DNA from 3 places in the Brevibacillus borstelensis genome. Region 2 is predicted to be linked to each of the others. Evidence: riboswitches for the same ligand, from Rfam matches in the RefSeq annotation. Region 2 holds a riboswitch; each other region holds the start of a gene.

Region 1 (3,274 bases), 1.3 Mb from region 2:
CCGTGTCCACCATGGCAATCCCGCGAAGGATCAGGTCGCCCAAGCCGCCTGCCCCGATAAACGCCGCGAGCGTCGCCACTCCGATCGTCATGACCGTAGCCGTGCGAATCCCGGCAAATATGACGGGGCGGGCCAGTGGAAGCTCTACGATCCGCAGCATCTGGCCTTTGGTCATCCCCATGCCGCGCCCTGCTTCCAGCAGCGAGGAATCGACGTCCAAAATGCCGGTGTACGTATTGCGGACGATAGGCAGCAGCGCGTAAATGACCATCGCGATGACAGCCGGGATCGGTCCGATGCCAAACAGCGGAATCATAAATCCGAGCAGCGCCAGACTGGGAATCGTCTGGAAGACCGAGATCACGGCCAGCACCGGACCGGCAAGCTTCCGGTACCGGGTCAGCAGAATGCCTGTCGGCACCGCAACTACAATCGCCCAGAACAACGCGACGACAGACAGAACGATATGCTCCCAGCTCGCCTGCACAATATCCGGCCAGCGGTCTGCCATTACGGAAATCACTTCACTCATTGCGCCACGCTCCTCTCCTGATCCAAGTATGGCCGTGCAAGCACATCGACCAGACTGGCCCTTGTCAACAAGCCTGCCAACGTCCCGTCTTGGCGGACGACCGGCACGTACCCGTACGGAGCTTCCTGCACGAAGCCGATGGCATCCGCGAGCGGAGTGTCGGGTGAAAGCGTCATGGTGTCTGTCCGCATCACATCGCGGATGGCCAGCGATTCATCCGGGTACCGCTTGTGAATATCCGCCGTATCCGCCATGCCCAAGTACTTCCCATGCTTGTCGACAACGATCAGCCCGGTTACCCGCTTGCGGTGCATGATCTGTACAGCCTCCGCCAGCCCTCGGCCCGGGGAGACGGTAACCGGCTGCGTGACCATGACATCCTGGACAAGCTGCCCGAGGTGGGACTGCAGCCGTTTTTCCCCGATGAACTCCCGGACAAAATCATTGGCCGGATGGCGCAAAATGTGATCGGGCGTCCCCTGCTGGATCACATTCCCGTTTTGCATGACCACGATCTGGTCGGCGATTTTCAACGCTTCATCCATGTCGTGGGTGACAAAAACGACTGTTTTGTTCAGCTCCTGGTTCAGCCGGATCAGCTCATCCTGCAGCTGCTCCCGGGTAACCGGATCGAGCGCCGAAAAAGGCTCATCCATCAGAATGATCGGCGGATCGCTCATCAGCGCCCGGGCTACCCCTACCCGCTGCTGCTGGCCTCCGGAGAGCTCGGACGGGTATCTGTCCCGGTACCGGTCGGGGGCCAGGCCGACCATATGGAGCAGGCGATCGACCTTTTTGTGATCAATCGACCCTTTTCCCCCCTGAAGCCGTGGCACCAGCGAAATATTTTCCGCGATTGTCAGGTGGGGAAACAGGCCGACCTGCTGAATCACATAGCCGATGCTCCGCCTCAGCGCGACCGGATCGACCTCCGCCGAATTCCTTCCGCCGACGGTAATCGTCCCCGATGTTGGCGAAATCAACCGGTTGATCATCTTCATCGTCGTGGTCTTGCCGCAGCCGGATGGCCCGACCAGCACTGTGATGCTCCCCTCGGGAATCTCCAGATTGAGATTCGGGATCACAGTCGTCGAGCCGTACGATTTGCGCACGCGTTCAAAGACAACCGCATTTGCCATTCGCATCCCCTCTTTTCGCTGTATTTTTGAAAATAAAAAGACCCCGCCAATGCAGGGTCTGTACCTGTAAAAATACAAAAAGACCCTGCAAAAGCATAGGGTCAAAAAACCGAATTGTTTTCCACGTCGGAATGATCTGACACGGAATGCTTGTTTTGACCCATCTTGAGGCTGACGAGGTTAGCTGACGGACTCGGGAAAGATGGTTCCCTACGGCAGATATGCTGCCGATTCGCCCCGGAAAAAGTGGTTCCCCCGCTTTCCGATTATGCAAATCGGAAATTAAGCTTATGGCTATTATGCATGAACTCGATCATCAAGTCAAATCTCCGGATGACCACTCAGTCTCTACTTGATGAAAAAAGGCCCCTTCTGTCTGCCAAAGACATCGGGGCACCTCCTTTTTTCGTGAAACAAATGCCAGTTTTATCCCATAACGCCTTCCTGGCTTTGAGCAAGCGGGAAATGGCAGGAGACAAAATGCCCTGCAGCACCTTCTGTCAGTGTCGGCGCAGTCTGTCTGCACACATCCTGCACATACGGACATCTGGTGTGAAAATGGCAGCCGGACGGAGGATTGGCCGGATTCGGCAGATCGCCCTGCAGGACAATCCGTTCCTTTCGCTGCGTCGGATCAGGAATCGGGACAGCCGACAGAAGCGCTTCCGTGTAGGGGTGGCGCGGGTTTGCAAACAGCTCGTCGCGCTCTGCCAGCTCCACGATTTTGCCCAGGTACATGACCGCGATCCGGTCGCTGATATGCTTGACGGCAGGCAAGCCGTGGGCGATGAAAATGTAGGTCAGCTTTAGCTCCTTTTGCAGCTTCTTGAGCAGGTTCAGCACCTGCGACTGGATCGACACGTCGAGCGCCGATACCGGCTCGTCGCAGACGATCAGGCTCGGATTCAAGGCGAGGGCGCGCGCGATGCCGATCCGCTGTCTCTGCCCGCCGCTGAATTCATGCGGGTGGCGGCTCATATGGTGGGCATCCAGCCCGACAAGGCGCAGCAGCTCCACAACCTTTTCCTTCAGCTCGCTTCCTTTGTGGGTGCCGTGTACGCGCAGCGGCTCGGCCACGATTTCTTCCACCCGCATCCGCGGATTGAGCGAGGAATACGGGTCCTGAAAAATCATTTGCAGGTGCTGCCGCAAAGTGCGGACCTCGGCTTTGCCGAGAGTGGACAGATTTTTTCCCTCAAACCAAATCTCCCCTTCGGTCGGCTCCAGCAGCTGCAAAATCATCTGGCCGGTGGTCGACTTGCCGCAGCCGGATTCTCCGACGATTCCCAGCGTTTCTCCGCGGTACACGGTAAAGTCGACGCCATCTACGGCCCGTACGTAGCCTGTCTCTTTGGAAAACATGCCTTTCTTGAAGGGAAAATGCTTTTTTAACCCTTTAACCACCAACAGCGGTTCTTTCGTCTGGTCCATTGCTATGTGCCTCCTTTACGCGTAGAAGCAGCGTGCCAGATGGTTCAGGGCCACCTCTTGAAGCTGCGGCTTGTTTTGCTTGCACTCTTCTGTGGCGGCAGGGCAGCGCGGGTGAAACGCACAGCCGCCCGGCATGTCGAGCGGATTCGGTACCGAGCCGGGGATCGAGTCC
Region 2 (3,274 bases):
ATATTCCGGATTCGTCAAAGACAACCGTTCCTCTTTCAATCTGCCGCAAATGTACAACGTCGATTATTCTTACATTGTATATTTTTCGCCTCACGTCAGCACCACCCTGTTTATACTGGGATTTGTTGCGTGTACTTTTCGACCAGCTCAGCGAGCAGCTTCATGTTTACATTGCCGCCTGAAGCCAGCACGACTACCTTTTTTCCCTTGAGTGCAGTCCGATGGTGAATCATTGCTGCCAAAGCGGCCGCACCGGACGGCTCTACTACCATCTTGGCCCGTTCCGCAAGGCTCACCACCGTCCTTGCAATCTCTTCCTCGGAGACCAATACCATCTCGTCGACGTATCTTGTCGTGTGTGCATACGTGATCTTTCCCGGCTTTTTGGCCATCAATCCATCCGCGATCGTATCCACCTTTTCCACTTCAAACGGACAGCCGTGCCGAAGCGATTCATACATCGCCATGGCCCCCTCGCTATTCACGCCGATCACGCGCACGGCCGGCTTTGTCTCCTTCAAAGCAGCCGCCACGCCCGATATCAACCCTCCCCCGCTGACCGGAACGATGACCACGTCAACGTCGGGAAGCTCTTCCAAAATCTCCAGGCCGATCGTGCCTTGCCCTGCGATAATATGCATGTCTTCAAACGGATGGATCAAGACAAGACCTTCGCTTTGGTGAAGCTCCAGCGCTTTTTCATACATGGTAATGGAGGTGCTCCCTCCATCTACTACTTTGGCGCCGTAATGAAGGATCGCATTTTGCTTGCTCGGTACAGGATTGGTCGGCATGACCACTGTAGCTGCAATCCCTTGGATCTGGGCAGCGTAGGCAGTGCCTGCGCCGTGATTGCCTGCAGAAAAGGCCACGACACCCCGTCTTTTTTCCTCGTCTGTCAGGCTCACGATCTTGTTGTACGCGCCGCGGATTTTGAACGCCCCTGTCTTTTGCAGATTCTCGCATTTTACGTAGATGGTATTGCCTGACCATTCGCTGAAAGTGCGCGAATACTGCATAGGTGTCGGCAAGATGACACCCGCGAGATTGGCCCTGGCTTGCCTGATTTGCTCCAATGTAACGAACATGCGTTTATCTCTCCTCTTCCCTGATTTCTACGACCATTTCAATCTCCACAGGCAGATTCATGGGCAGAACGGATGTGCCCAAGGCAGAGCGGGCATGCTTCCCCCTGTCGCCAAAAACGTTCACCAGCAGATCGGAAGCCCCGTTCATAACCTGGGGCTGGTCGTAAAAATCGTCTGCGCTGCTCACCAGTCCGAGTACTTTCACAATCCGCTCAATCTTATCAAGATTGCCAATCTCCGCTTTGATCATGCTGAGCAGGTTGAGGACAGTAATCTGTGCCGCCTCATATCCTTGTTCTACAGTAAGCTCCCTGCCCAGCCTGCCCGTATAGAGCGGTTTCCCATCGACAAAGCAGCCGGCTCCTGAGGTAAAAACCAGGCAGCCCGAACGCACGCAGGATACGTAGGTTGCCAAAGGCGGTTGGTTCGGGGGCAGACTTACCCCCAGCTCTTCAAGTCTCTTTTCCACAAATGACAAAAGTACCACCACGCTTTTCTGAAAATTCTAATCAACACTCGATATTCTCATTCTATCACGATCCCGGAATAAAATGATACAATTTTTTTGATATCGACAAATTTTTTAGAAAAAATCAACAACATGCACCCGTCCGCTGAATCCTCCAGCCGCCTGTCATGGAAATCATGCCACAAATACACGGCGGTATTTCCTTTTCTGAACAAGCGTCAACAAGGTCTGCCATTATTTACAGGTTCCATTCTCTCAAGTCTATTTGTTATCCTAGTTAAGCCAAACAAACAAGCCGAAACTTCCAAAGAAGTGGAAGTGCGGGGGACTTCTTTTTGTAGAGTTAGCCACTCTGCATTGGGGTGAATCACGCTTGTGAAGGGTTGTATCCTCAGCCCGAACCCGACAACTAACCTCGTAGGCGAAGAAAAGGAGACGATGAGAACATGAAACCATTCGGCAAGTCTATCATCGCTATTGCTTTGGGATTGGCTGTTACTTCGATGTCCACTTCAGCATTTGCTGCCACATGCCCGGTAAAAAATGTTGTTAATCAAGGGCAATGGCTCCCATATTTCATGAATTCCCAACCTTCGCAACAATCCCAACCATCGAACCAATGGAACCAATGGAACTGGGCATTTCCATCCAACTCTATGCAATGGGTAGAGCTTCCGATGCAACAGCCGGTACAAAAACCGGTTCAGCAGCCGGTGCAAAAGCCGGTACAAAAGCCAGTTCAACAACCGGCTAAAGCTCCGGCAAGCAACACTGTCAACGCTTCCTCCCAGTTTGCTCGCGAAGTGGCAAATCTGGTAAACCAAGAGCGTGCAAAAGCTGGTCTGGCTCCGCTTGCTTACGATGCTGCATTGGAAAAGGTAGCATTGGCAAAAGCGGCTGACATGGATCAAAACAACTACTTTGATCACAACAGCCCTACCTACGGTTCTCCATTTGACATGATGAAGCGCTTTGGCGTATCGTACATGACTGCCGGCGAAAACATCGCCATGGGTCAGCGCAGCGCTGAAGAAGTGATGCAGCAATGGATGAACAGTGACGGTCACCGCAAAAACATCATGAACCCGAATTTCACGAAAATCGGCGTAGGCTACCAAAATGGTTACTGGGTACAAGAATTTACCGGATAACCTTGATGGCTGCAGAGAAGAACCGAGTTGCTCAACAGAGTGACTCGGTTTTTTCGGTTTTTTCCCTGCTTGCAAAAAAAGCCCACCTGAAGCTGGTGGGCATGGTATCGATCTAGGCTTTTGTGATCAAAGGAGAAAATGGCGACACCCGGATCAGAGGCTCATTAACGAGCGCACCAGCCGCCGTCGATGACCATTTCAAGGCCGCTCACAAACGAAGACTCGTCCGAAGCGAGATAAAGTGCACCATAAGCGATATCCTCGGGTTTGCCGAGACGAGGCAGCGGCGTTTGCGCCTGAAAAATGCCCCGAACCTCTGGAGCCGTGATCATTTGCGTCATTGGTGTTTCGATAATGCCCGGGTGAATGGAGTTCACGCGGACGGAATCCTTCGCGCATTCGACAGCTGCTGCTTTCGTAAGAGCTCTCAACGCCCCTTTGGAAGCGGTGTAACCATTCGTAAAGTTCAGAGCAACTAGTCCTGCGATAGACGAAATGTTGATGATGGAACCGCTTCCAGCCTTTTTCATCTCAGGGTAAACCAGCGTCATTCCCAGCACGCAGCC
Region 3 (3,274 bases), 1.8 Mb from region 2:
TTTTCGCTACTTGCGCTCTTGCCATCAGAGTGAATTTTTTCGCTCTCATTTTATAAAATTCTTCTTTCAGCTCGGTCAGCTTCTCGCGCATTTGCTGAGCGGCTTCCGATGCTGTCAGATAAAGGGCTTCGTATTCCTGGGCACGCAGCTCGTATTGCTTCTTGTCGGCCAAAGCCCGGCGCGCGAGCAGGTCTTCCCCTTCGGTCAGCGCCAGCTTTACTTGACGATCGCGTTTTTCCGCAAGCGCCACTGCCTCTTCCCATTGCTGGTGGAATTTCTTCTCCAGGGCCACTTGCTTGGCTACTGCCACTTCTACTTGTCCGATCTCCACTTCCATGTCACGCATGTACTGATTGAGCATAACCACCGGATCTTCCATTGAATCCAAAGCGTCATTCACAGAAGCCACCGTCAAGTCACGCAGTCGTTTAAAAATACCCATTTTTTAGTCCTCCTTATCATATCACAAGAAATTTGATTGTCATGTACCTTGCACTTTTCAGGTTTGTTTCATCACTTGTCATCGATATCAAGGTTGTTGCTTCTTGGCCATTCTGTGCTCCCAGCCGTCCAGAGCATCCTCTTTCAATACCTGCCTTGCCCACTGCCGCTCCCATACTGTCGGCATGGAATCATGCGTCTTGTCACTGCGGCGGATAAAGCGGTACCCGAGGTAAATCACTCCGATAGCCAGTACGACATTGAACAGTAAATGCAGCTTGCCGATCAACATTAACAGCCCGAACAGAAAGACCAGTATCCCCCAGAAGCGGGAACCGGAGCTGCCAATCACTTTACGGGCTCCGTATAACATGATCAGCCCGGGGATCAGCACACCGAGGAAATCGCCGCCGTCGATACCGAGTTGGTCCAATAAGACAAACCCTCCGGTCAGCAGCAATGCGAGTCCAAGGAGCACCTTGCCAGACCGCTCACTCATGAAATGCTTCCCTCCAATCGACTATTTGTTGGTGTGTCAACCTTATGCCTTTATTCTAGACGGGGCGAGTGTTCGACATAACGGGCGAGCGGTTGGTTTTTGCCTCCGTCCCTGGACGGATAAAGTGTCGTCCCCCAATCGGACAAGGATCCCTCTTGATTGGATTCAGCCCTTTTCCGGCGCAGGGCGAGCCGTCATGGAGAAGAAAAGTCCGACACATGGTTTCCATTACATATAGAAGAAAAATGTCGTTTGCACGGTACTGACGAAACGTTACAGCTTATGACAAAATATTGTGACGAAATCGTGAACAAACAAGGGTAGAAAAAGGAAAAGTGGGACAAGTGTTGAATTGTGTGGAGGTGCGTGTAAAAAAATATCGAAAAATAGCCGAGTTCCGCTATGCGGAAACGGGGGACCCACTATCTTTGGGGTGAATGGCTGCGCTCTCGCAGTCTAGGGCATTCCTTTCGACCGAACCCTTCAGCTAACCTCGTAGGCTCAGGAGAGGAGCAGTATCTTTTGCGCAAGACAGTAGTTTCTTTGCTTATTGCCGGATTGCTTGCAATGGGTACCGGTGCGGCGCATGCTCAGGAGGGAACCCCCCTGATGACTGTCGTCAATGATCTGTACGGTGTCCCTTACAAGTCTTCCGGAACCACGAAAAAAGGCTTTGACTGCTCCGGTTTTACACGCTATGTGTTTGATGCGCTAGGTGTAGATTTGCCTCACAATTCTTCTTCTCAGTATCAAGTCGGCCAACCGGTTAGCCGCAAAGATTTGCAGCCCGGCGACCTCGTCTTCTTCAAGACGAATGGAAGAAGCATTTCCCACGTAGGAATCTACATCGGCAATGACACGTTTGTGCACTCGGAATCTGGCAGAGGCGTCGTCAATACCAAATTGAGCGACCCCTATTACTGGAGCAAACGCTATGTAGGAGCCAAGCGAATCGCTGCTCCGGCACTCCAGGCGAAAGCCACCGACACTCCTCCAGCCAAGAAAGCGGTACAAGCGGCTTCCTTGCCTGAAGCACAACCAGAACAACAAGCGAAAGCGCCCGAGGCAGCTCAACCAGAGCAACAGCCTGGGCAGCAGGCAGCAGCTGCAGCTGAGACACCAGTTGAGACACATACAGTGCCACAGCCGGAACAACAGCCGGAAGCGCAGCCTAGCAAGTAAGTGCAAGCACAAAAATGAAAGCCAGGGACGTTAGGTCTCTGGCTTTTTCTGACGAAATTTAGTACCTGGTGTCAATAGGAAGTAACACCCGCTATTCTTCATTATATGTCCTTTTTCCTGCCGGAACACGCTGGTAACGTTTGGTTTCTTTGTCCTTCACCAGTCAAACCGTGTTATGATAGGAGAGAATACAAATATTCAGGAGATTTGAGGTTACTGGGGGAGTACCTGTGAAAGACCATATTTTGCTTGTAGACGACAATCAGGAAATCATAGAGCTTCTTGAAGATATTTTGGAAAACGAAGGGTATGAGGTCACTTTTTCAGAGAGCGGGGAGCATGCCCTTACTTTGTTGAAGCAAGGCTTGAAGCCCAATTTGATTCTTTTGGACATCATGATGCCGAATATGAGCGGCTATGAGCTGTGCTCGCAAATTCGCCGCGAATCGGACCTGCCGATCCTGTTTCTCAGTGCGAAAGGAAAAGCGGTCGACAAAGTCGTCGGTTTTGAAATCGGCGCCGATGACTATATCACGAAGCCATTCGACACGGAAGAGCTGCTCGCCCGCATCCGGGCGCATCTGAGAAGGTACGAGCGGATTCGCAAGCATACCGAAGAGCACAGCGAAAAGGACCCATCCGGCTCCTCCATTACCGTTTTGAAATTTAAAGGACTGGAAATCCACAAGGAAACGTACTCGGTGTATGTAAATGAAGAAAAAATTGACCTTTCCACCAAAGAATTTCAGTTGCTCACCTTTCTGGCCGAAAATGCCGGCATTGTGTTTACCCGCGAACAAATTTACGACCGGGTATGGGGATACGGCTACGGCTCCCTCAATACTGTGACGGTTCATATCAAAAATTTGCGGGAAAAGCTGGAACGGGAGCGGCAGTACATCAAAACGCAGTGGGGGACGGGTTACGTTTTCATCGGGGAGAAGGTGTAGATGAGCATCCGCAACAAGCTGTTCCTCTCGTTCTTCGCACTGATTGCGCTGAACCTGTTCGTTTTCAAGTTTGTCTTCGAGGATATTATTGTCGTTCAACTGAAAACGGATCGCCACAATCAATATCGCTATGAAAAGGAAACGGCTGAAAAGGTTCGCGTCAATCAGCTGCTCAGCGCCAGCAATTTCAAGGACCCGACAG

The links. Region 2 has a riboswitch for cyclic di-AMP ahead of V5G20_RS13840 (CAP domain-containing protein). Riboswitches for the same ligand answer to the same signal wherever they lie in the genome.
Region 1: another riboswitch for cyclic di-AMP. It lies ahead of V5G20_RS07325 (ABC transporter ATP-binding protein); the one in region 2 lies ahead of V5G20_RS13840 (CAP domain-containing protein).
Region 3: another riboswitch for cyclic di-AMP. It lies ahead of V5G20_RS22680 (C40 family peptidase); the one in region 2 lies ahead of V5G20_RS13840 (CAP domain-containing protein).

Annotation. Positions count from the first base shown of each region.
Region 1 covers NZ_CP144922.1:1,576,060-1,579,333, reverse strand. The annotation lists gene V5G20_RS07330 (ABC transporter permease) at 1-532, opposite strand, end outside; gene V5G20_RS07325 (ABC transporter ATP-binding protein) at 529-1,671, opposite strand; cyclic di-AMP (ydaO/yuaA leader) riboswitch at 1,826-1,970, opposite strand; gene V5G20_RS07320 (ABC transporter ATP-binding protein) at 2,098-3,102, opposite strand; gene V5G20_RS07315 (ABC transporter ATP-binding protein) at 3,118-3,274, opposite strand, start outside.
Region 2 covers NZ_CP144922.1:2,922,655-2,925,928, reverse strand. The annotation lists gene V5G20_RS13855 (metal-dependent hydrolase family protein) at 1-94, opposite strand, end outside; gene ilvA (threonine ammonia-lyase) at 111-1,088, opposite strand; gene V5G20_RS13845 (RidA family protein) at 1,093-1,566, opposite strand; cyclic di-AMP (ydaO/yuaA leader) riboswitch at 1,841-1,996, shown strand; gene V5G20_RS13840 (CAP domain-containing protein) at 2,004-2,708, shown strand; gene V5G20_RS13835 (glucose 1-dehydrogenase) at 2,873-3,274, opposite strand, start outside.
Region 3 covers NZ_CP144922.1:4,725,970-4,729,243, forward strand. The annotation lists gene V5G20_RS22670 (PspA/IM30 family protein) at 1-442, opposite strand, end outside; gene V5G20_RS22675 (LiaF transmembrane domain-containing protein) at 530-940, opposite strand; cyclic di-AMP (ydaO/yuaA leader) riboswitch at 1,319-1,457, shown strand; partial or broken gene V5G20_RS22680 (C40 family peptidase) at 1,463-1,972, shown strand; gene V5G20_RS22685 (response regulator transcription factor) at 2,353-3,072, shown strand; gene V5G20_RS22690 (sensor histidine kinase) at 3,073-3,274, shown strand, end outside.